DNA from 2 places in the Paeniglutamicibacter sulfureus genome. Region 2 is predicted to be linked to the other one. Evidence: riboswitches for the same ligand, from Rfam matches in the RefSeq annotation. Region 2 holds a riboswitch; the other holds the start of a gene.

Region 1 (10,686 bases), 1.2 Mb from region 2:
CATTGAGGATGCTCTCAAACGTCAGCATGGATACGGAGTCGCATTTCGCGTTGTTGCTCATCGGTCAACCCACCCTGCGGCGCCGGTTGAAACTGGCGGTGCTGGCCGCCCTGGACCAACGGATCGGGACCCGGTTCACCATCAACGGGATGAATCTGGAGGACACCAGCGACTACATCAAGGGACATCTTGGATTCGCAGGCCGAACTGATCCCTTGTTCTCCGAAGATGCGATCACCGTCATCCATCAGGCGTCCCGTGGCTACCCGCGCACCGTGAACAACCTGGCCCTGGCCGCACTCATGGCCACCCGCTCGGCCAAAGGCGCGATCGTGGACCAATCCGCGGCGCAGTCGGCGGTGAGCGAATTCAGCGAATAACCCAACCGGCACCCCTGCCGACCAGCCCGCCGGCATGACCACGAACGCCTCGCCAAGATCATCCTGGCGAGGCGTTTCTATGGCAGGTTCGTCGTCAAACTCGGTGGCGGCTTCATCGTCAAATTACGCGACGGTCAACAGCAGCATGCGTGGTCGTCTGCGTAGATGAGGACTTCTTCCAGGGGCTGCCCATGAAACGGATGAACCTCACAACCGCTATGTCGCCCTTTCCCTACTCTTCACCTATCACTTCGGCGATCCGTTGCTGCCACACATGTAGTACCAAGGCGGGATTGGACGTGTTCTGACACATGAACACCCGGAAAGGGGGAAGAACGGAACCAGACGTAGGCGAGTTCGACGGCCGTATTCGCGAATGAAACCCATGACCTCACTTTCGCCCGAAGCCCGGGACCACGCGTTTGTCCGCCGCATGGATTGATAACGGAATTGTAACTTTTTTATATACCCCGGTAGAGTTACACGTTGGGTTTCACTTACGCAAATCCGTCCCGATCCGGTTCGCATAACCCTACCGGCGGATCGCGGAGCAAGAATTCCCGGTAGGGGCGGAGGACCCATTCAACCGTTCCTGGTCTTGGACCACGGATCTTGGGGTGAAGCTGAGTCCACTATGTAGGCTCAGCCGAGTTGATCTCATGACTCGAATCCGACAGCTAACTTCGCAGGCGATACATGAGAGGTAGACATTTGACTCAGCAGCACACTCCCGGGCGCCGCCGTGCTTCCGGCCCCGTTGATGCTTCGCCTGCTGAAGGTTCACTAGAGCAGATCGCGGACACCGCACTGAGCGGTGAAAGCACTGCCCGACGTTCCGGTCGACGCGCCCTGAGCGCGGTCCCGGATTCCGTCGAGGCCCCCGATAGCATGCAGTACCTTGGCCGCCGCTTTGCGGCGGGCCTGCGCTACGGCGCATCCCCGGACGCGGCAAGCATTGCCGCCACCGAAATCCCTACTCCCCTGGTTGCTCCCACGACTTCGGTTGCAGCTCCGGCCGAAGTCGACGAACTGGACAACGTCCTGAAGTTCGAGCCCCGGACGCAACGCCCCCGACTTGGGTATGCGCACATGATCGCAGCAGTCGCAGCCGTTTCCGGTCTGGCATTCGCCGCCGTCACCCCGGGGCAGGATGTCGAGGAAATTGCCTCGGAGACCCAGCGCGTCGCCCAGACTGCTGTCGCAGATGTCAAGGCCCCGGCCAATGACGAGGTCAAGATCGAGCGGGCCTCGCTGACCAGCGAGTTCACCGAGGAAGACAAGCTGGCAACGGTCGTGACCGCTTCCGGCGGCGATGTCACCAAAGTCGAAAGCGGCGGGGTCCTGGCCCAACCGTTGGACACCGTGCGATTGACTTCGCGTTTCGGGTTCCGGAAGAATCCGACCGGCCCGGGTTTCATGAACCACAACGGGCTGGACTACGGCGCCGCGTGCGGGACCCCTGTGAAGGCCAGTGCCGCCGGCACTGTCGTGCAGTCCGAGTTTGCCGGCCACTCCGGCAATCGCGTGCAGATCGACCATGGCAACGGGCTGGAGACAAGCTACAACCACAATTCGGCACTCAAGGTGTCGGTGGGCCAGAAGGTCAAGCGCGGAGAAGTTGTCGCGCTTGTCGGCACCACGGGCAACTCGACCGGCTGCCACGTCCACCTCGAGGTCATCGTCAACGGCAAGTGGGTAAACCCCGAGGCTTGGTTATAACGGCAATTGTCACTGTTCCGTGACCAAAACGTGACTTGTGGATTAGCTTCATATATTCTAAGTAAGTGATCGGGGATCAACCCTGTTCACCGCCGCGGGAAGTGCCGAGCACTGCCAGCCCACGGTGTCCGTTCACTTACTCGTTTGGCAGTGGCGGGGGACCCACTTTCGGTTTCCACACCAGGAAGCCTTGGGGTTAAGTGGTTCGGCCTGGCGGCCGGATTGCCGAGTGACTCCCACTCGAACCCGACAGCTCACCTCGCAGGCATCAGGAGAGGCATTACCACGTGACTACACGTCAAGCATTGGGCCGCCACCGCGCGACCCCGGTTCGGATCAACCCGCTCGAATCCATCTCGAAGGCAGTCGCCTCGAACGCCGGATCCGTTGGCCGCCAGGCAGCAGTCGTTGCCGCCGCCTCCGGCCTGGTCCTCACTTTGGGTGTTCCGGCCCAGGGCGATGTTTCCCGCGAAGCAAGCGCCGTTCCCGTTGAAGGGCTTAGCCCGGAGCGTGTAGCCGTCAAGGCCGTTTCGGTCTCGGCGTCCAAGGACCTGACCATCGAGCGCGCGGCGTTCACCTCGAAGCCTGCCCCTGCTCCCGTCGTGGTTGCCGTGGCCAAGGAAGTTGCCCCCAGCAGCACCGCGACGAAGACGCGGTCCAACGACACCGCTCCGATGGCTCGCTCCAACAACGACTCTGATGCCTACGCGCCGGTCACCCGCTCGAACCGCGACAGTGCGCCGGAAGCCTCGACCCCGAAGCCCAAGAGCGATTCGATGAACACCGCGAACCTCTCCGGCATTGCTGCAACCGCCGCCAAGTATGAGGGCGTTCCCTACGTATGGGGCGGCAATACCCCGTCGGGCTGGGACTGCTCCGGCTTCGTCAAGTACGTCTACGCAAAACACGGCATCAACATCGCCCGCGGCACCTCCGCCATCCGCGCCTCCGGCCAGTTCGTCCGCACCAGCTCTCCGAAGCCCGGCGACCTGGTCTTCCAGAACGGCGGCGGCCACGTCGGCATCTACCTCGGCGGCGGCAAGATGATCGGCGCACAGAACCCGACTACGGACACGCTTCTCCACAATGTGACTCGCAACCCCCTCTACGGGTACTACACCCTCAAGGGCTAAGCGCAAGCGTTCCAAGGCCTCCGTCGATCCGCAAGGATCGACGGAGGCCTTGGTTCTTTTGACATGGGTTCTCCCTCATAGCGGGTCCTTGACCTGCGCTATGCTTGACAGGGCCCAGTTACGCTGAACTGGAACGATGGTAGCCAAGTTCACATCAGAAATATTCTGGATAATCTCCTGCGACAGCGGTCAAAAAGCACTTCTAATAATGCGTAATTCGCTGCGGCCCCAAGCGGGCGCCCTGTTTCACAAGGACCGGGTTAACCTCTTGGGTGCGGGGGGTCGCGGTGGGACTCTTAGCCGAATGCATCCCGCCGCGACACCCACCACTAGACGAAATCCAAGAACGTCATCTGGATCCTGAGTGTATGCACGCTTCGGCGGACTGTCATACCCGCGTTGGTTCCCGCGGAAGGCGGTTTAGACTCCGGCGTAGGAGTGCAGTCCGTTGAAGTAGAGGTTCACGACGGTGAAATTGAAGACCAGGCAGAGGTAACCGATGATGCTCAGCCAGGCCGAGCGTGCGCCGGTCCAGCCGCCGGTTGCCCGGGCGTGCAGGTAGCCGGCGTAGACGACCCAGATCACGAAGGTCCAGACTTCCTTGGTGTCCCAGCCCCAGTAGCGGCCCCAGGCGGCCTCGGCCCAAATGGCACCGGCTATCAAGGTGAAGGTCCACATCACGAAGGCGACCGCGTTGATGCGGTAGGCGAAGTTTTCCAAGGGAGCCGCGCCGGGGACCAGGCGCATGAACGGCATCTTGTCCTTCCTTCCGGCGGCCAGGGCATCCATGCGCGTGTGCTGGAGCAGCTGGAGCACGTTCATCGCAAAGGTGATGGTGAACAGTGCGGAAGCCAAGACCGCGATCGAGACGTGGATGATCAGCCAGTAGCTCTGCAGGGCAGGGACAAGGTGGGCAACGGGGGTCGGGAAGCCCATGGTGGCGCCGCACAGCATGACGGTGACCAGGCCGATGACGAAGGTGCCCATGAAGCGCAGGTCCTTCTTCACCAGCACCAGCATGAACACCAGGGCCACCAGGAAGGAACCGGTGGACAGGAACTCATACATGTTGCCCCACGGCACGCGCCCGGTCGCGATAGCGCGGGAGACCACGGCAAAGCCCTGCAGCAGCACGCCCAGCCAGCTCAGCGAGACCGCGACCTTGGCCGCCATCCGCTTGGCCGAGGCAGCGGTGTAGGTCATGGAATCGTTGACCAAGGCGTTGTCCGGGGTCCCCGAAGGGGGCGGCGCGATGGCTCCGGCAGCAACCAGGACCTTCTTTTCAGAAACAACCGCCTGTGTGTCGATTTCCTGGATGAGCTTGCTCGACTTCGCAAGGTCCCACGCAAATGCCACGAAGGCGGATGCGTAGACCATCGCGGCGAGCAACATGAACAGGTCGCTGTACTGCCCCAGGGCCACGTTGATCGTGGGCATGTCGTTTTCCATAGGTTCTCCTAGACTCCGGCCCGCTGAACGGCGGGCCACTGCTGTTCAAGAAGCTTGCGCAGCTCCTTGGCTTCGGACTCAAGCCCGTGGTCTTCGCCACGGGCCAGCAATCCGTATTCGATGACCCGCTCTTCACGGCCCGAGCCGTCAACGGAGGTCTTGATTCTCACCCAGGCCCGGCGGCGCGGGGTAAAGAGCGAGATGCCCAGGCCCAGCAGTGAAAGGGCCGCAAAGACCGCCACGGGGCGCTTGCTCGGGTCGTAGGCGATGTCCACGCCGATGAAGCGCTTGAGCCCGTCAAAGGAAATGCTTCCCTTGCCGTCGGGCAATTCGTAGGTCTGCCCGGCGCCCAGCACGATGCCTCCGGCCTCAAGGTCTCTGTTGTTCAGCTCCGTAAGCTGGTCGGTTTCCAGCACGTAGACGTTTTGCGGATTGCCGTCGTCCAGCCCCAGGTCCCCATAGTAGGAATTCAGCTGGAGCTGCGGGTTGATGGCGTTGGGGTCCCCGGAAATGGAGAACCCTGTCTCGTCGGTCATGGCGGTGGGCAGCAGAAAACCCTGGAAGCCCAGCTGGTCGGGCTTGGCGTCGGGAGCCTTGATGACCATGAGGGAGGTGTACATGCCGTCCTGGGGCACCGAAACCACCGAGCCGCTGAAGGCAATGTTTCCGTCACCGTCTCGCACGGTGACCACCGGGGTGTACCCGTTGCCGACCAGGTACATGTCCGCGCCATCGATGCGCAGGGGGTGGTTGACCCGAATCGTTTCCTTTTCGGGTTCGGCATTCGGGTTACGGCGGGTCTCCACCTCGGCGGTGAAGTCGATCGGCTGGCCGAAATGCGTGGTGGATTCGCGGTCGAAGGTGACGTTGAATTTCTCGAGCTTGACCGAATACGGGTCCAAGGAGTCTTCCTGGAACCAGGTCCCGGGAGTGAACGCGTCGTAGGACACCAGGGAGTTCACGAAGGTGTCCCCCTCCACCAGGAGCCGCTGCCCGTTGTAGCCGAAGGCCCCTCCGATTCCCACCGAGGCCAGGAGCCCCACCAAGGAAATGTGGAACAGCAGGTTGCCTATTTCTCGGGTGTACCCGCGTTCCGCACCCACCGACGGGGTCGGGCCCTCGGTACGGGCTTCGGAGCGGTAGCCGCGCTTTTTCAGGAGCTTCGCGGCCCGCTCGACAATTTCCCCGTCGCTGAGACCAGACTCGGAGGCCGGCTGGATCTGGATCGTGCCGTTTTGCGGCAGGCGGTTCAGCCGTGAGGGGGTGCGTGGTGGCGGGGTGCGAAGCGCCTGCGCGTGCTTCTTCACGCGGGGCAGGATGCAGCCGATCAGGGAGATGAACAGCAACAGGTAGATGGCCGAGAACCAGACGGAGGAGTAGACGTCGAAGAGCTGGAAGCGGTCGAGCCATTCGCCGGTGGTCGGCTTGTTGGTCAGGTAGGTGGTCACCTGCTCCGGGTTGACCGAGCGCTGGGGAAAGAGTGAACCGGGCACCGCGGCCACGGCCAGGAGCAGCAGCAGGAAGAGCGCGGTGCGCATGCTGGTGAGCTGGGTCCAGGTCCAGCGCAGCATGCCAACGAATCCAAGGGCCGGGACAACTACATCTTTTTTCATGTCTTTTTTCGCCATTAGATGGGCAACCTGACCTCATTGGTGAACCAATCCTGCAATTGCGTGACCCAAAAGCCCCACAGGCCGGTGGCCATCAGGATTCCCAGAAGGATCAACATGCCGCCGCCGAAGCGCATGATCGCCAGCTGGTGCCGGCGGAAGAATTGCATGGCACCCATGCCGCGGCGGATCGCCAGGGCGATGAAGAGGAACGGCAGTCCCAATCCCATGCAGTAGAAGAAGGTCAGCAGGGCTCCCTTGGCAACGTTGGCGTCGGGGCCACTGCTCATGATCAGCACGGCGGCAAGCGTCGGCCCGATGCAGGGTGCCCATCCGAGTCCGAAAGTGACACCCAATACCGGTGCACCCCACAGCCCGGCGGGGGGTTTGCGGTGGATCTTGGCTTCGCGTTGCATGAAGGAGAATCCGCCCATGAACACGATGCCCATAAAAATCACGACCAGGCCCAGCACTTGGGTGACCCACGATCCCTTGTAGATCATCCAGCCGGCGATTTGTGAGAAGACGACTCCGGCCAGCATGAAGACCGCGGTGAAGCCGAGGATGAACAGCCCGATGCCGGCGGCCATGCGGCCGCGTTTTTGCTCGGCGAGGTCGGCGCCGGAGAGACCGGTGACGTATCCGAGGTAGCCGGGCACCAGGGGCAGCACGCAGGGGGACAGGAAGGACACGAGGCCTGCCAGGATGGCCACGGGCACTGCAAGTAGCAGCGATCCGTCCTGGACGATTTCGGCAAACGGGTTTCCTTGGGCCGGCAGCATGAGGGCTCCGGCCAGTACGGGGCTGATCACAACGACTCGGTGAGTGCCGTGTTGATTAGTGCCTTGAGCGTCGGCTTTTCGGCGACGCCCAGGATCCGCGCGGAGACCCGTCCCTGCTTGTCCAGCACCAAGGTGGTGGGCACGGCCTTGAGCGGGACGTACTTGGTCATGGCCAGCTGGATGGCGCCCTGGGTGTCCTGGATGGAGGGGTAGGGGATGCCGAAGGTGCGCTCGAAGGCCTCGGCCGCTTCCTTTTCGTCACGCACGTTGACGCCGACGAATCCGACCTGTCCTTCGAACTCCTTGCTGAGTTCAACCATGTGCGGCGCCTCGATGCGGCACGGTGCGCATGCGGCGTACCAAAAGTTCAGGACCGTTGCCTGCCCGGCCCAGGTACTCGAGTCGATCTTGGTTCCGTCATAGGCCACCGCATTGATCTCGACCGGTGCCGTGCGCGAGGCGGGACCGTATTCCTGGACTGACCCGTCGCCGGCAATGTAGTTCTTGTTGTTTCCTTCGCGGGCCTGCTTGGCCAGGGGGTCTTCGTCGCCGACGCATGCGGCCAGCGGCAGCACGGCCGCTCCAAGCATGGCGGCGCGCAAGAATGTACGTCGGCCCAAGCGCTGTGCTTGGGACGAGATGGGATCGGTCATGATCTCAAGCTCCAGGGATGTTCGCAGCGTTGGACAAGAGGTCCACGCCGGGTTATGTATAGCGGACGGCGCCCGGACTTTCATCTTCAAAGTCCGGGCTAGTCACGGAGGTGAGAGTGCATTCGCGTTTCCGCGGGTTGTGCCACAGGGTCTTGCCCTCGGCCGAGCGGCGTGTCACCCAGAGGGGCAGCCGGTGGCCATCATTCGTTCAATCTGGTCCCGGCAAGGGCTCCCCCCAGGATGGACGAAATGGGTTTGCGACGTAGGACCCTCAGTCGGTCCTGGAACAGGGACAAGCCCTCGAAACGGTTCGCCGCCTCGGTGATTCGCTCATCCGTGGCAAGGTCCAGGAGCGGGGCGCTAAAGGCGGGCTTCGCCGTTTTCCGAACCCGTACAAGCTGGGACGAGACCACGTGGGTGATGTGGCGTCCGGCTCATGCTCTCCGGTGCAGAAATCTGCCGTCCGAACGGCCCTTTGATGGCCTAGAGCGGAAAGGTGGAACTTCGCCGATCGACCACAGAGGACCCAGTCCGGATTATGAACTCCGCCATGACGCAGCAGGTGAACGGTGGCAATCGACATGGCCCAAGTATCTCAAATCCTTGTTCAACAACCTAAACCAAGATAATGGCCATGACCCGGCGCCCAGGAACCGCAACGATGGCACCGCCAGCCCGTTGTCCCCGTGGCGGCATGTCCCCAGAAATATGTCTGTTCCGAGCAGCAGTATTCGTCCAGCGCCCCGCACGTTTGCCGTTTTGCGCACGAACTATTGTAAAATGTTTCAGAGTTTAGTATAAGCAATCTTTTGCTGGCTGTGGTGGGGCCGTTGGTAGTCGCTGCAGCCCCTCTCCCGCAGTCGACAACTATCGTGGAACCGGAAGCACGTTGTGGCATTAGGGCCGGTTCGATAAGAATTTCAGGGAAGTGAGTACTCCGTGACGAAATGCCGAGCATTCTTGGCTCTGGCGTTTCAACCTGCTTTCATTCTGGTTGCGCTGGCTTTGGGCCTGCTCGGCATGCACGTTCTCGGCGTGGACCATCAGGTACCCAATGCCGCGTATGGTTCCAGTGTCGCGGTCAACGAGCAGGACAACGGAACAGGTTATTCCCAACCCACGACCGCATGGCCAGTGGTAGCGCATCACATTCCGGTCGAAGATTCCCAGGCTTCCCTTGCCGGGAGCTCCTTGAGCGGTATGGAATCGACCCTGATCGGCATGTGTGTCCTTGCTCTATCCTTGGGCGGAATGTTCTCACACCTTCTCACCCGGGCGTTTCAACCTGTCCCCGGGAGGGGGCTGGCCGCCCCGCCCGCTCTTTGGCTCCGCCGAATCCGTTCGCGTGTAACCCCTTCGCTGGTTCAGCTTTCGATCAGCCGCACGTAAAAAGGGGATAGGCCCAGCCCACGCTGAGGATACAATCCTCCAGCGAGGGAGCATGCCTCTATTGCCGGCAAGACGCCACCTTCAAGGGGGAGAGACTGTCCCCTCGAGGGTGGGCCGGCATGGACCGTGCCGATCTCGCAAAACACCACAGGTTCGTTCAGGGACCGGTGTCAGTGGGCACGAAGAACGGGTTTGATGCCACCCGGGGGACCGCCGAGGGTGCCATGCCGGAGTCCACGATCCCTGGCCTTCGCTGCGCCAAGCGTGGCGTCATGGCATTAGATTTCAGGCGCTTCCCGAATCTACGAAGCGCTCACCCAGCAGCCTCGGCCTGCCGAAAGACGGTGTTCGTCGACGGCACGCTGCAATCATGCATAAACCGGGTGCCCCTTGGGACCCCGGCCTTCACACATGCAGGCTTGCTCCTTTTATCGATGTTATTTATGGAGATCCATGCCTTTCCCCACTCGTATTTTTCGCCAGTCCCGCATCTGGCCCGCCACGGCAATTGCCTTACTCGCCACCCTGGGACTTGCCGCGTGCGGTGCAACCCCAGATTCGAATGCCGGCGAACAGCCACCGGCCAATCCGTTTGGCCATATCCATGCCATCAGCATCGAGGAAACAACACAACGGGTCCTGCTCGCAACCCACAACGGCCTCTTCGACGCCACCGAGACCGTTCCAAGGAAAATCGGCCCCACCATCGACCTGATGGGATTCGCTGCCTCATCGAACGGGACCTTCTATGCTTCCGGGCATCCCGGTCCAGGTATTGATCTGCCCAATCCCCTGGGCCTGATGAAATCGACCGATGGCGGGGAATCGTGGATCCCGGTCTCCTTGCAGGGGTCATCCGATTTTCATGCCATGACCGTGACCAGTGACCAAATTGTTGGATTCGACGGGATTCTTCGGTCGACGGTGGACGGCAAGGAATGGTCGGACGCCGGGCCGATGTCACCTTCCCCGTATGCGTTGGTGGGAAGCCCCGATAATACCGTCGTGTTGGCCACCACCGAGGACGGAGTATGGAGATCCGTTGACAGTGGAGATACCTGGGAGACTCCAGATGGGGGGCCGAGGCTTCTCACGGCCGCATTTGCTGATCCGATGACCGTCGTGGGCGTAACACCCGAGGGAAGCGTGTATCTCAGCGACGATGCCGGCCTTTCCTGGGCCTCAATCAAAGCCGAAGTGGGCCAGCCATCTACCATGGGCGCCACCCGAACCGCGGATGGAAACATTTCCGTCTGGATGGCCATGGAAGGTGGCTTGGTCAAGTACACCTATGACGGCACCACCTTCACCGAGGAAACCCCATGAGCCAGAAACCTCCGAAATTTCCCAGCACCCGGTCTCTGGTGGTCGTCAGGGAAGCCACGGAAGAAGACTTGCGTTTGATGGCTTCCGACGTGATCCGGTATCTGCCCGAGGGGCTGTTCCCACGACTGGGAAAACGCTTCGTCCGGCGTTGGATGAAAACCTTTCTGACCGAACAATACGGGGTGGCCCTGGTCGCGGTAACCAAGGATGCCCCGCGGCAGCAAGTGGGTTTCCTGGTCGGTTCA
Region 2 (10,686 bases):
GCCCATGGAAGCGTTGAGGTCCGCCGATTCCTTGCGCAGCAAGGCCAGGGATTTGCCGAAGTGGCGTGCGGGAAACAGGAAGACCGGCAGCAGCACCAACGCCAGCGCAGTGACCTGCCAAGACGTGGAGAACATGACACCTGCGGTCAACACCACTGCCACGGTGTTCGAAACCAGGCCCGAGAGGGTTCCGGCAAAAGCGGATTGGGCTCCGATCACGTCATTGTTCAGGCGGCTGACCAGGGCCCCGGTGCGCGTGCGGGTAAAGAATGCCACGGGCATCTTCTGCACGTGGTCAAAGACTGCGGTGCGCAGATCGAAGATGATTCCCTCGCCCAGTTTCGAGGAGAACCAGCGGACCACCAGCGAGATGACGGCGTCCAACACCGCCACGATCGCGATGATCCCCGCCAGATTCAACACCACCTGGATCCCGGTTTGGGCCACGATGGCATCAACCACGCGTCCGGCCAACACCGGGGTGATCACTGCCAAGACGGCCGACAGCACAGAGAACAGCACGAAGACCAAAAGCCGGTTCTTGTAGCTCGCGGCAAAGGCCAGCACCCTCCGCGGTGTCGTGGACGCATATGCCTTGCCCTTGTCCGGTCCGGACATTCTCCACAATGAATGCCAGGCCGCAGTTTCCATGCTCATGTTTTTGTTCTCGCCATTCAGCCGGGTTGTCGTGCCGTACCCGGCCAATGACTCCGCCGGGGATTAAAAAGATCGTCGATCGTGGGCCAGCATACGCAGGTGCCCGCCTCCGACATAACCACCGTGGCGCCCGGGTTCTTCCCGGATCCGCCGCCGGCGCATATGGAGGCACGCCCCGCGGGAGTAAAGTGGGCGACCTCGAGGCCATCCCCGGCCGGCTCCCACGACGCAAAATTGGTCGCAATTCTCCGGTGAGTGCCACTCCGGGGAGGGTGAAACGAAACGTGCGCAGGGGGAGGTGCGAACGGCTTTGACCCGGCTCGGGATCACAGTTTCTCGCCGCCGGGATCACCAGAAGCAGCTGCCCACGCAACGAAGGTCCCGGTGACTTGCCCACCGAGACCTTCGTGTTGCTTCCGCAAAGCTACGGGCTCGCCGCGCTTTTTCGGGGCTAGCTGTCCAGCGTCGGGCCCGGCGCGAGTTCGTGCGGCACGAAGCGCACCATGATGGCCTTGAATCCCGGCGTATTGGATTCGCGTGCCACCAAGTCTCGGTGGACCAGTGCATTGGCTTCCGGGAAGTAGGCTGCTGCGCAGCCCTTGGCAGTCGGATAGGAGACAAGCCGGAAGCGGTTGGCCCGGCGTTCGGTGCCGCCAAAGGTGGAAATGACGTCCACCAAGGACTTGTCCTCCAAACCGAGTTCTGCAAGGTCCTGCGGGTTGATCAGGATGACGCGGCGCCCGTCCTTGATGCCGCGGTAGCGGTCGTCCAGACCGTAGAACGTGGTGTTGTACTGGTCGTGGCTGCGCATGGTCTGCAGGACCAGGTGGCCCTCGGGCGCGTAGAGCGCCTCGAAGGGCGAAACGGTGAACTTACCCTTGCCGATGTCGGTGGCGAAGGACCTGGTGTCGCGCGGAGGGTTGGGCAGCACAAAGCCGTTGCGCCCGCGCACCCGCTTGTTGAAGTCCCCGAAGCCCGGCAGCACGCGGGAGATGTGGTCGCGAATGACGTCGTAGTCCTCCGCCATTCCCTTCCAGTCGACCGAGTGGTCCTCGCCGAGAATGGCTTGGGCCATCCGCGCCACGATAACCGGCTCGGCGAGCAGGTGCTCGGAGACCGGCTTGAGTCGGCCCTGGGTGGAGTGGATGACCGACATGGAGTCCTCCACCGAGAGGAATTGTGCGCCGCCCGGGTGCTTGTCGTCCCGGTCGGTGCGTCCCAGGGTCGGCAGGATCAGCGAGGTCTGCCCGTGCACCACGTGGGAGCGGTTGGGCTTGGTGGAGATGTGCACCGTGAGCTTGGCGCGCTGCATGCCCGCCTCCAATGCCTCGGTTTCCGAGTTTGCAAGGGCGAAGTTCCCGCCCATGGAGACAAAGACGTCTACCTCGTCTTCCTCGAAGGCTTGCAGGGCCTCGGTGGAGTCGTAGCCATGGGCGCGCGGGGAATCGATGTTGAATTCGGCATCCAGGGCGGCCAGCAATGCCTCGCCCGGCTTTTCCCAGATGCCCATGGTTCGGTCGCCCTGGACATTTGAGTGTCCGCGGACCGGGCAGGCACCGGCGCCGGGCTTGCCGAAGTTCCCCTGCACCAGCAGGAGGTTGATGATTTCCTTCAGCGTGGGCACCGAGTGCGGCTGCTGCGTCAGGCCCAGCGCCCAGCAGAAGATGGAGGCCTTGGACTTGATGAGCAGGTTGGCAACGGTGGTGATCTCGGCACGGGTGAGCCCGGTGGCTTCCTCGGTGGCTTCCCAGTCCAGGGTTAAGCGGGCTTCCTTGTACGCTTCGTAGCCGTCGGTGGCCGAGTCGATGAACTCCTTGTCGATGACGGTGCCGGGGTTCTTGGCCTCGGCCTCGAAGATCAGGTGGCCGAAGGCCTGGAAGAGGGCCAGGTCCCCGCCGACCTTGATCTGCAGGAAGTGGTCGCTGATGTCATCGGAGCGTCCCAGCATGCCATTGAGCGACTGCGGATCCTTGAACCCGAAGAAGCCGGCCTCGGGCAACGGGTTGACCGCCACGATGTGGGCGCCGCGCTTGCGGGCATCGGCGAGGGCGGAAAGCATCCGGGGGTGGTTGGTGCCGGGGTTCTGGCCAATGACAAAGATCAACTCGGCGTGTTCGAAGTCCTCAAGGGAAACGGTGCCCTTGCCGATCCCGATGGTGGGGTTCAGCGCGGAGCCGGAGGATTCGTGGCACATGTTTGAGCAGTCGGGCAGGTTGTTGGTGCCCAGCGAGCGGGCCAGCAGCTGGTACATGAACGCGGTCTCGTTGGCGGTGCGCCCCGAGGTGTAGAACACGCACTTTTCCGGCGTGGTCGCGTTCACATGCTCACCGATGGTGGCAAAGGCCTGTGACCAGGTGATCGGCGTGTAGTGGCTTTCGCCCTCGCGGATGATCATCGGCTCGGTGATCCGGCCTTGGGAGCCGAGCCAGTACTCGGTCTTCTCACGCAGCACGTTGATGGGGTGCTTGGCCCACCACTCGGGAGTCACCGTGCGGGCGCTGGCTTCCTCGGCGATGGCCTTGGCGCCGTTCTCGCAGAACTCCGCGGGCTTGCGCGCCCCGGTGATGGATTCGGGCCAGGCGCAGCCCGGGCAGTCGAACCCGCCGCGCTGGTTGATGCGCAGCATCGAGCTCAGTGTCCGGCTCACGCCCGCCTCGGAGAAGCCGCGTTCCAGTGACACCATCACTGCCTTGACCCCGGCCGCGCTGCGTTTTGGCTCGGTGACTTTCAGGTCATCCTCGTTGATGTCCTGCGTTGGGGCTGGCCGATGCATGTATCCTCCACGTCGAAGTGCGGTGTTGTTGACCGTAGTCGCGCGTGCCGGAAACCGGGTGCCTTATTCGGGCTATGAACCGGTTTTCACCCGGTCGGCATGCGTATATAAGTTCACCGTACTACCCCGTGAGAAACCCGCAAGCGTCAACCCGGTTTCATCGGCCAATTCCACTGCCAGCGAAGAGGGAGCACTGACCGCCGAAAGGACCGGGATCCCTGCCATCGCGGCCTTTTGCACCAGTTCGAAGGAGGCCCGCCCAGAGACTTGCAGGATGGTGTCATGAAGCGGTAATTTTTGTTCGCGTAGCCCGGCCCCGATGACCTTGTCCACGGCGTTGTGCCGTCCCACGTCCTCGCGAAGGACCAGCAGCTCGCCGTCGGTGGTGAACAGCCCCGCCGCGTGCACTCCCCCGGTGGCGCTGAAGAGATTTTGTGCCTCGCGCAGGGTGTCGGGCAATCCCAGCAGCACCTTCACATCCAGGTGGCCCCGGGCCGGGTCCAGCGGATAGGAGGACTTCTTGGAGACCTCGTCGATGGAGTTGGTGCCGCAGATCCCGCAGGCCGAGGAGGTCACGACGTTCCGTGCCGCGGAAAGATCCGGGGCCTGGGCCCCGAAACCAACCTGCACGTCGATGACGTTGAAGGTCTGGTTGCCGTCCTCGTCGGTGCCGGCGCAATAGCGCATGGAGACCAGGTGCTCGGTGCGGCTGATGATTCCCTCGGCGAGAAGGAAGCCGGCGACCATGTCGAAGTCGTCTCCGGGGGTGCGCATGGAGGTGGTGAAGGACGTCCCGTTGAAGCGAATTTCCAGGGGTTCCTCGACCGCGAGTTTTTCCTCGCGCGCGATCCGCGCACCATCCAGCGTGGCGCGGACGATGCGCCTGCGTGCTATTTTCCGTCCCATATCTTTATTGCCCTTCTAGCCTTGGCCGCGTTCCGCAGCTCGCGCGGTGCGGCGACCGCACACCTACCAAGGTAGCCGAAGATAGGGCACCGGATCGCCGGCTGTGGCGCCGTCGGGACCCACCACCAAGATGGCGTCGGCAGCGGCCAGTCCGCGCAGCATGGCAGGTGCCACATGTTCGGCCGGTGCCAGTGCATCGGGGTCGGCACCGCCGGCAGCCGGGACCCAACGGGCCGGGACCAGACGGGTCCTGCCCGGTAGCTTGGTGAAGTCCGTGGCCGAGGTTGCCGTGTGGAGTTCGGCCAATGCGCTGCCGTTTGCCCCGCGCAGGATCGGGTCGACGAGTGTTGCAACGGCCATGAGCGCGGCCAACGGGTTGCCGGGCAGGGCCACCAACAGGCGGTTGCCGGGAAGCACCGCGACCATTGACGGGTGGCCCGGTCGCATGGCCACGGAGGAGATGGCTTCCCGCCCCCCGATGGCGCTGACCGCGGCGCGCACGAAGTCGCGCTCGGAGAATCCAGTGCCCCCGGTGGTCACCACCAGGGCAGCCGCCCTGGCGTCTTCGCCGTCGATGGCCGCGATGGTGGCAGCAAGGGTGTCTCCGATGCGGGTACTGCTGGCAACCGTGCCGCCGAGGGCCGCTACGACCAGGGGCAGCACCGGGGAAAAACCGTCTCGGACCTGGCCAGGTGTCGGGTGACCTGAGGTGATGACCTCATCCCCGGTGAACACCAGGTGCACGGGCGGGACGGCAGCGACCGGGAGTTCGTCGTGTCCCGCCACCGCTGCCGTGGCGATCACACCGGCCCGCAGCAGCGTACCCGCGGCGGCCAGCACATCCCCGGCGGAGGCCTCGGTGCCGGAGGGCCGGATGTCGTCGCCAGCGCGCAATGTCCGCTCGCTGGAGAGCAGGCTTCCCTGGAGCGTCGAGTGCTCGACACGCAGGATGGCCGTGGTGCCCTCGGGAATCAGGGACCCGGTGACCACGGCGCTGGCTTCGCCGGCGGCGAGCACCACGCGGTCCGCCGCAGCGGGGTTGGCTGCGTGCGCCCTGAGCAGTTTCCACGGCCCGGTGCCGTTGACGGCGTATCCGTCCATGGCCGAGGTGGCGCAATGCGGCATCGGGTAGGCGGCCGTCAGATCGGCGGCCAGGATTCGTCCGCCGGCCAGGTGAAGGGGAACGGTTTCGCGAATGCCGGCAATCCTGGAGCCCAGCGCATGGGCATCGGCGCGCGCGGCCTCCCACTGGTGGTCTTCCATGGCGCCCGTGCTAGGCGTTGTCAGGGGAGTCGGTGCGTGCTGCAAGGACCTCGCGGGCCAATCCGTCGGCCGCGTCCATGGCGTCCAGTTCGCCCGACCGGGAGCTGCCGACGGCCAGGCCGGCCGCGTAGCCTGCCACGTAGGTGGTCAGCGGTGCCGCCGGACGGACAATGGTGTGGGCGGCCACCCCTGCAAGCGAAAGAACCTGGTCGATGTCGATCCTGGTGTCGGCGAGGTCAAAGGCCGCCAGCAGTTCCTTGACCCAATCCTCGAGCTCGGCTGCAGGCATGGTGCGTTCTCCTTGTCAATGGCCGTTGGCCACCGCTATCCCGTGGCGCCCGGCATCCCCGGGCGTATCGATGTCGCTGAAGTCCGCATCCGGGAGCTTCAGGCGTTCCATCTGCACTGTAGCAAGCAGACGCATCATTGACGCATTTTCGAGACTTCCGCGGGGTTCGGTGGCCTGGTCGATGGCCTGTCGCAAGGAGGAAGTGAGGATGGCGCAGGAGAGTGTCTGCAGCACGCCCGAGGCATCCTGGGGAACCCATGCCTCGACCCCTTTGGAGGGCTTCCCTGTGGCCGCCAGCAGGGCGTCCACGACAGGACCCGGATCCAGGAAGTCCGAAGCCAGCACCACGGTCAGTTCTGAGGCCTGGTTCTGGCGTTGGGCGCTCTCGTCGTCGGGGCCGTCGTCCAGGGCCGCCCGTCCGGCGGCGACCGCTGCCGCTGGACCGGAAAAGCTGGGGTATTCGCGGGTGATGACCACGCGCTGGAAATCCGGCGCGGTATCCATGTACCGGGTGACGGCTTCGGCCAGGGCATGGGTGCCGACCACGGCGATGGCCTGCGCGTCCCGGACGGCGTTCAGGGAATGCTCCAGCAGCGTTTCCCCTCCGTGTTCCAGTAGGGGCTTGCTGACGCCGCCCAGGCGGGATCCACGGCCACCGGCCACAATAATCGCATCGAATTTCATGCTGCACTCCGTAAGAAGGGACTCCAGGCCTCTGCGGGGCGCTCAAGCTCGGTAATGAACCACTGGGCGCCACGCGGTCGGCTCGGGGCGAACCGCAGCTTCCAGCCAAGCTGTGCTAGCGTCCGGTCCCCCTTGGCGCTGTTGCAGCCTTGGCATGCCGCTACTAGATTCTCCCACGAATCCTCCCCGCCGCGGCTGCGCGGCACGATGTGGTCGATCGTGTTGGCGCTGCGTCCGCAGTATCCGCAGCGGTGCCCGTCGCGGCGCAGCACGCCGCGGCGCGAGACATTGACGGTGTTGCGGTAGGGAAGTCGGATGTACCGATTCAGCAGGATCACCGTCGGCCGGGGCATCACCTGGTTGACCCCGACGATCGGGTCACGGTCGTCATCGGCAAGGACGGTGGCCTTCCCGGTGAGGACAAGGAGAAGTGCCCGGCGGAAGGTGATGACCGCCAGCGGTTCAAATCCTGCATTCAGTACTAGGGTTCGCATACGCGCATCCTTAGATCCTGACCCGGCGCAACGCGAGGGACCCGTCCACGACGGAAGTCCCTCACGGTGGCGCACACGGCACTCGGCTTTGGCTCCTGTGACCTAGCCTAAGACAAGAAACAGCGGTTTTGCGTGTATTTGTGGAAAACCAGTTGAAATTGCCACCATAATTTTCCCTGCAGTACACCCCTCGAACACCTGGCGGACAGGGCTCCGCACGGTGTTCCCGTCCCCCGGGCGCACCACCGTTACCGGCCTGGAACAAGGCGAGGGTAAAAATGCCTGCTGCGTAGCCCGAACGCTCGATGCCGGCCGAACTGGAGACATGGATTTGCTTCCCGTCCGCACCCAGGGCGACTGCGTCCACCGCGCCGTCAGTTCGGGAGCCTTCACTCCAGCTCACTGCCTCGTCGGTGCTTGAAATCGGCATACCCACGCCAATGTCCGGCTTACCAAGCCCGGGTAGGCTTCCATGCAAAAATCCGCATTAACCAGCAAGGCCTCCGGTCGATCCACATGGATCGACCGGAGGCCTTGGAACGCTTGGCGCTTAGCCCTTGAGGGTGTAGTAACCGTAGAGCGGGTTGCGGGAAACGTCGTGAAGCATGGTGTCGACAGTCGGGTTCTGGGCACCGATCATCTTGCCGCCGCCGAGGTAGATGCCGACGTGTCCGCCACCGTTCTGGAAGACGAGGTCACCCGGCTTCGGGGAGCTGGTGCGCACGAACTGGCCCGAAGCGCGGATAGCCGAGGTGCCGCGGGCGATGTTGATGCCGTGCTTTGCGTAGACGTACTTGACGAAGCCCGAGCAGTCCCAGCCCGAGGGGGTGTTGCCGCCCCATACATACGGAACGCCGACGTACTTGGCCGCGGTTGCCGCGATGCCGGACAGGTTGGCGGTGTTCATCGAGTCGCTCTTCACCTTGGGGGCCTCGGAGGCCTTAGGGGTGGAGTCGCGGTTCGAGCGGGTCACCGGCGCCATGGCGTCCGAGTTGCTGCTGGAACGGGTCACCGGGGCGGTGTCGTTGGAGCGCTCGGAAACCTCGTTGGAAACGGCGACGACAACCGGCGCGGGCGCCGGCTTGGAGGTGAACGCTGCGCGTTCGATGTTCAGGTCCTTGGCCTTGGAAGCCGCGACCGAAACGGCCTTGACGGCTACACGCTCTGCTGAGAGGCCTTCAACGGGAACTGCGCTTGCTTCGCGGGAAACATCACCCTGGGCCGGAACGCCCAAAGTGAGCACGAGGCCTGATGCGGCTGCAATCACTGCTGCCTGGCGTCCAACCGAACCAGCGTTCGAGGCAACTGCCTTCGAGATGGATTCGAGTGGGTTGGTCCGAACCGGGGTCGCGCGGTGGCGGCCCAATGCTTGACGTGTAGTCACGTAGTAATGCCTCTCCTGATGCCTGCGAGGTGAGCTGTCGGGTTCGAGTGGGAGTCACTCGGCAATCCGGCCGCCAGGCCGAACCACTTAACCCCAAGGCTTCCTGTGTGGAAACCGAATGTGGGTCCCCCGCCACTGCCAAACGAGTAATTGAACGGACACCGTGGGCTGGCAGTGCTCGGCACTTCCCGCGGCGGTGAACAGGGATGATCCCTGGTCACGTATTTAGAATATATGAAGCGAATCCAAAAGTCACGTTCTGATCACGGAACGGTGACAATTGCCGTTATAACCAGGCCTCGGGGTTTACCCACTTGCCGTTGACGATGACTTCCAGGTGCAGGTGGGGGCCGGTTGAGTTGCCCGTGCTGCCGCTCAAGGAGACGACTTCGCCGCGCTTGACCTTCTGGCCCACCGAAACCTTCAGCGACGAATTGTGGTTGTAGCTGGTGTGCAGTCCGTTGCCGTGGTCGATCTCCACACGGAAGCCCGAGTGGCCGGCCCAGGCGGCCTGCACGACGGTGCCGGCGGCGCTTGCCTTGATCGGCGTGCCCATGGGAACTGCGTAGTCCAAGCCGTTGTGGTTCATGTACCCCGGACCGGTCGGATTCTTGCGGTGGCCGAAGCGCGAGGTCAACCGGATGCTGTCCACCGGCTGGGCCAAGACTCCTTCGGCGGCCAGCTTGGTGACGTCTCCGCCGGCTGCGGTCAAGACCGTTGCCAGCTTGTCTTCCTCGGTGAACTCGCTGGTCAGCGACGCTCGCTCGATCTTGACCTCGTCGTCGGCCGGAGCCATGACGTCGACCACGACGGACTGGGCGACGCGGTCGGATCCCGCGGCTGCCGTTTCGGCTTCCTTTGCGGGAGAGGCTGCGGCGAACGCCAGACCGGAAACGGCGGCGACTGCCGCCAGCTTGTGCGTGAAGCCAAGGCGGGGGCGCTGGGCCCGGGGGGCGAACTTCAGGACATTGTCCAGTTCGTCGACCTCGGCCGGGGCGGCAACGGGTGCTGCCGGCGCAGCCAGGGCGACGGGAATTTCGGTGGCGGCAATTGCGTCCGCGTCCGGGGATACGCCATAGCGCAGGCCCGCTACGAAGCGGCGGCCGGTGTACTGCGTGTTGTCAGGGGTCTCGACGGAATCAGGGACCGCGCTCAGGGCGCGTCGACCGGAACGTCGGGAAGTGTTTTCACCACTCAGGGCGGTGTCCACGATCTGCTCTAGTGAACCTTCAGCAGGCGAAGCATCAACGGGTCCGGAAGCACGGCGGCGCCCGGGAGTGTGCTGCTGAGTCAAATGTCAACCTCTCATGTATCGCCTGCGAAGTTAGCTGTCGGATTCGAGTCATGAGATCAACTCGGCAGAGCCTACATAGTGGACTCAGCTTCACCCCAAGATCCATGGTCCAAGACCAGGAACGGCTGAATGGGTCCTCCGCCCCTACCGGGAATTCTTGCTCCGCGATCCGCCGGTAGGGTTATGCGAACCGGATCGGGACTAGATTGCCTAGGTGCAACCCAACGTGAAACACTACCGGGATTAATGTCAAAGTTACAATTCCGTTATCAATCCATGCGGCGGACAAACACGTGGGCGCTGACTTCCGTCGGAAGCTCCAGCGCGCCCTCGATCCCCTGCACCCGAACAACGACGTAATCGCCGGCCCGTTCGAGGGTGACTAGGGCGCCTGGGCGGATGCCGCCCTCATCGAGCTGCACCAGCAGCTCGGGTTCCACCTGGATGGTTTCGGCCAGTCGCTCGACGCGGACCGGGCCCGTATTCCCGTCGACCAGGGCCGAATCGAGACTTTGGACACGTATCGAGATTTCACCCAGTTCCGGCCCTCCCAGTGTCTCGAGCCCGGGGATCGGATTTCCATAGGGAGAGGACTCGGGCGAACCGAGCAACTTGAACAGGCGCTGCTCCACGCGCTCGCTCATCACGTGCTCCCAACGGCAGGCCTCTTCATGGACGTACTCCCACTCCAAGCCAATGACGTCGGCGAGCAGGCGTTCGGCCAGACGGTGCTTGCGCATCACGCCCGTTGCAACTTCTGCGCCATGTGAGGTCAGTTCGAGGTGGCGGTCGGTGGTCACCACGACCAGTCCGTCGCGCTCCATGCGGGCCACCGTCTGTGAAACCGTGGGCCCGGAGTGCCCCAGTCGCTCGGCAATGCGCGCGCGCAGGGCAATGATGCCCTCTTCCTGGAGTTCCAGGATGGTGCGCAGGTACATTTCG

Evidence for each region. Region 2 has a riboswitch for cyclic di-AMP ahead of ABD687_RS16915 (C40 family peptidase). Riboswitches for the same ligand answer to the same signal wherever they lie in the genome.
Region 1: another riboswitch for cyclic di-AMP. It lies ahead of ABD687_RS11680 (C40 family peptidase); the one in region 2 lies ahead of ABD687_RS16915 (C40 family peptidase).

The regions. Positions count from the first base shown of each region.
Region 1 covers NZ_BAAAWO010000001.1:2,555,091-2,565,776, forward strand. The annotation lists gene ABD687_RS11670 (ExeA family protein) at 1-380, shown strand, start outside; cyclic di-AMP (ydaO/yuaA leader) riboswitch at 915-1,088, shown strand; gene ABD687_RS11675 (M23 family metallopeptidase) at 1,269-2,099, shown strand; cyclic di-AMP (ydaO/yuaA leader) riboswitch at 2,216-2,381, shown strand; gene ABD687_RS11680 (C40 family peptidase) at 2,387-3,232, shown strand; gene ccsB (c-type cytochrome biogenesis protein CcsB) at 3,653-4,681, opposite strand; gene resB (cytochrome c biogenesis protein ResB) at 4,690-6,294, opposite strand; gene ABD687_RS11695 (cytochrome c biogenesis CcdA family protein) at 6,309-7,073, opposite strand; gene ABD687_RS11700 (TlpA family protein disulfide reductase) at 7,100-7,726, opposite strand; gene ABD687_RS11705 (F510_1955 family glycosylhydrolase) at 9,527-10,441, shown strand; gene ABD687_RS11710 (GNAT family N-acetyltransferase) at 10,438-10,686, shown strand, end outside.
Region 2 covers NZ_BAAAWO010000001.1:3,723,200-3,733,885, reverse strand. The annotation lists gene ABD687_RS16950 (ABC transporter ATP-binding protein) at 1-657, opposite strand, end outside; gene ABD687_RS16945 (FdhF/YdeP family oxidoreductase) at 1,109-3,430, opposite strand; gene fdhD (formate dehydrogenase accessory sulfurtransferase FdhD) at 3,503-4,336, opposite strand; gene ABD687_RS16935 (molybdopterin molybdotransferase MoeA) at 4,400-5,599, opposite strand; gene ABD687_RS16930 (DUF6457 domain-containing protein) at 5,610-5,888, opposite strand; gene mobA (molybdenum cofactor guanylyltransferase) at 5,904-6,572, opposite strand; gene ABD687_RS16920 (HNH endonuclease) at 6,569-7,066, opposite strand; gene ABD687_RS16915 (C40 family peptidase) at 7,617-8,450, opposite strand; cyclic di-AMP (ydaO/yuaA leader) riboswitch at 8,456-8,609, opposite strand; gene ABD687_RS16910 (M23 family metallopeptidase) at 8,737-9,660, opposite strand; cyclic di-AMP (ydaO/yuaA leader) riboswitch at 9,748-9,921, opposite strand; gene ABD687_RS16905 (iron-dependent transcriptional repressor DtxR) at 10,014-10,686, opposite strand, start outside.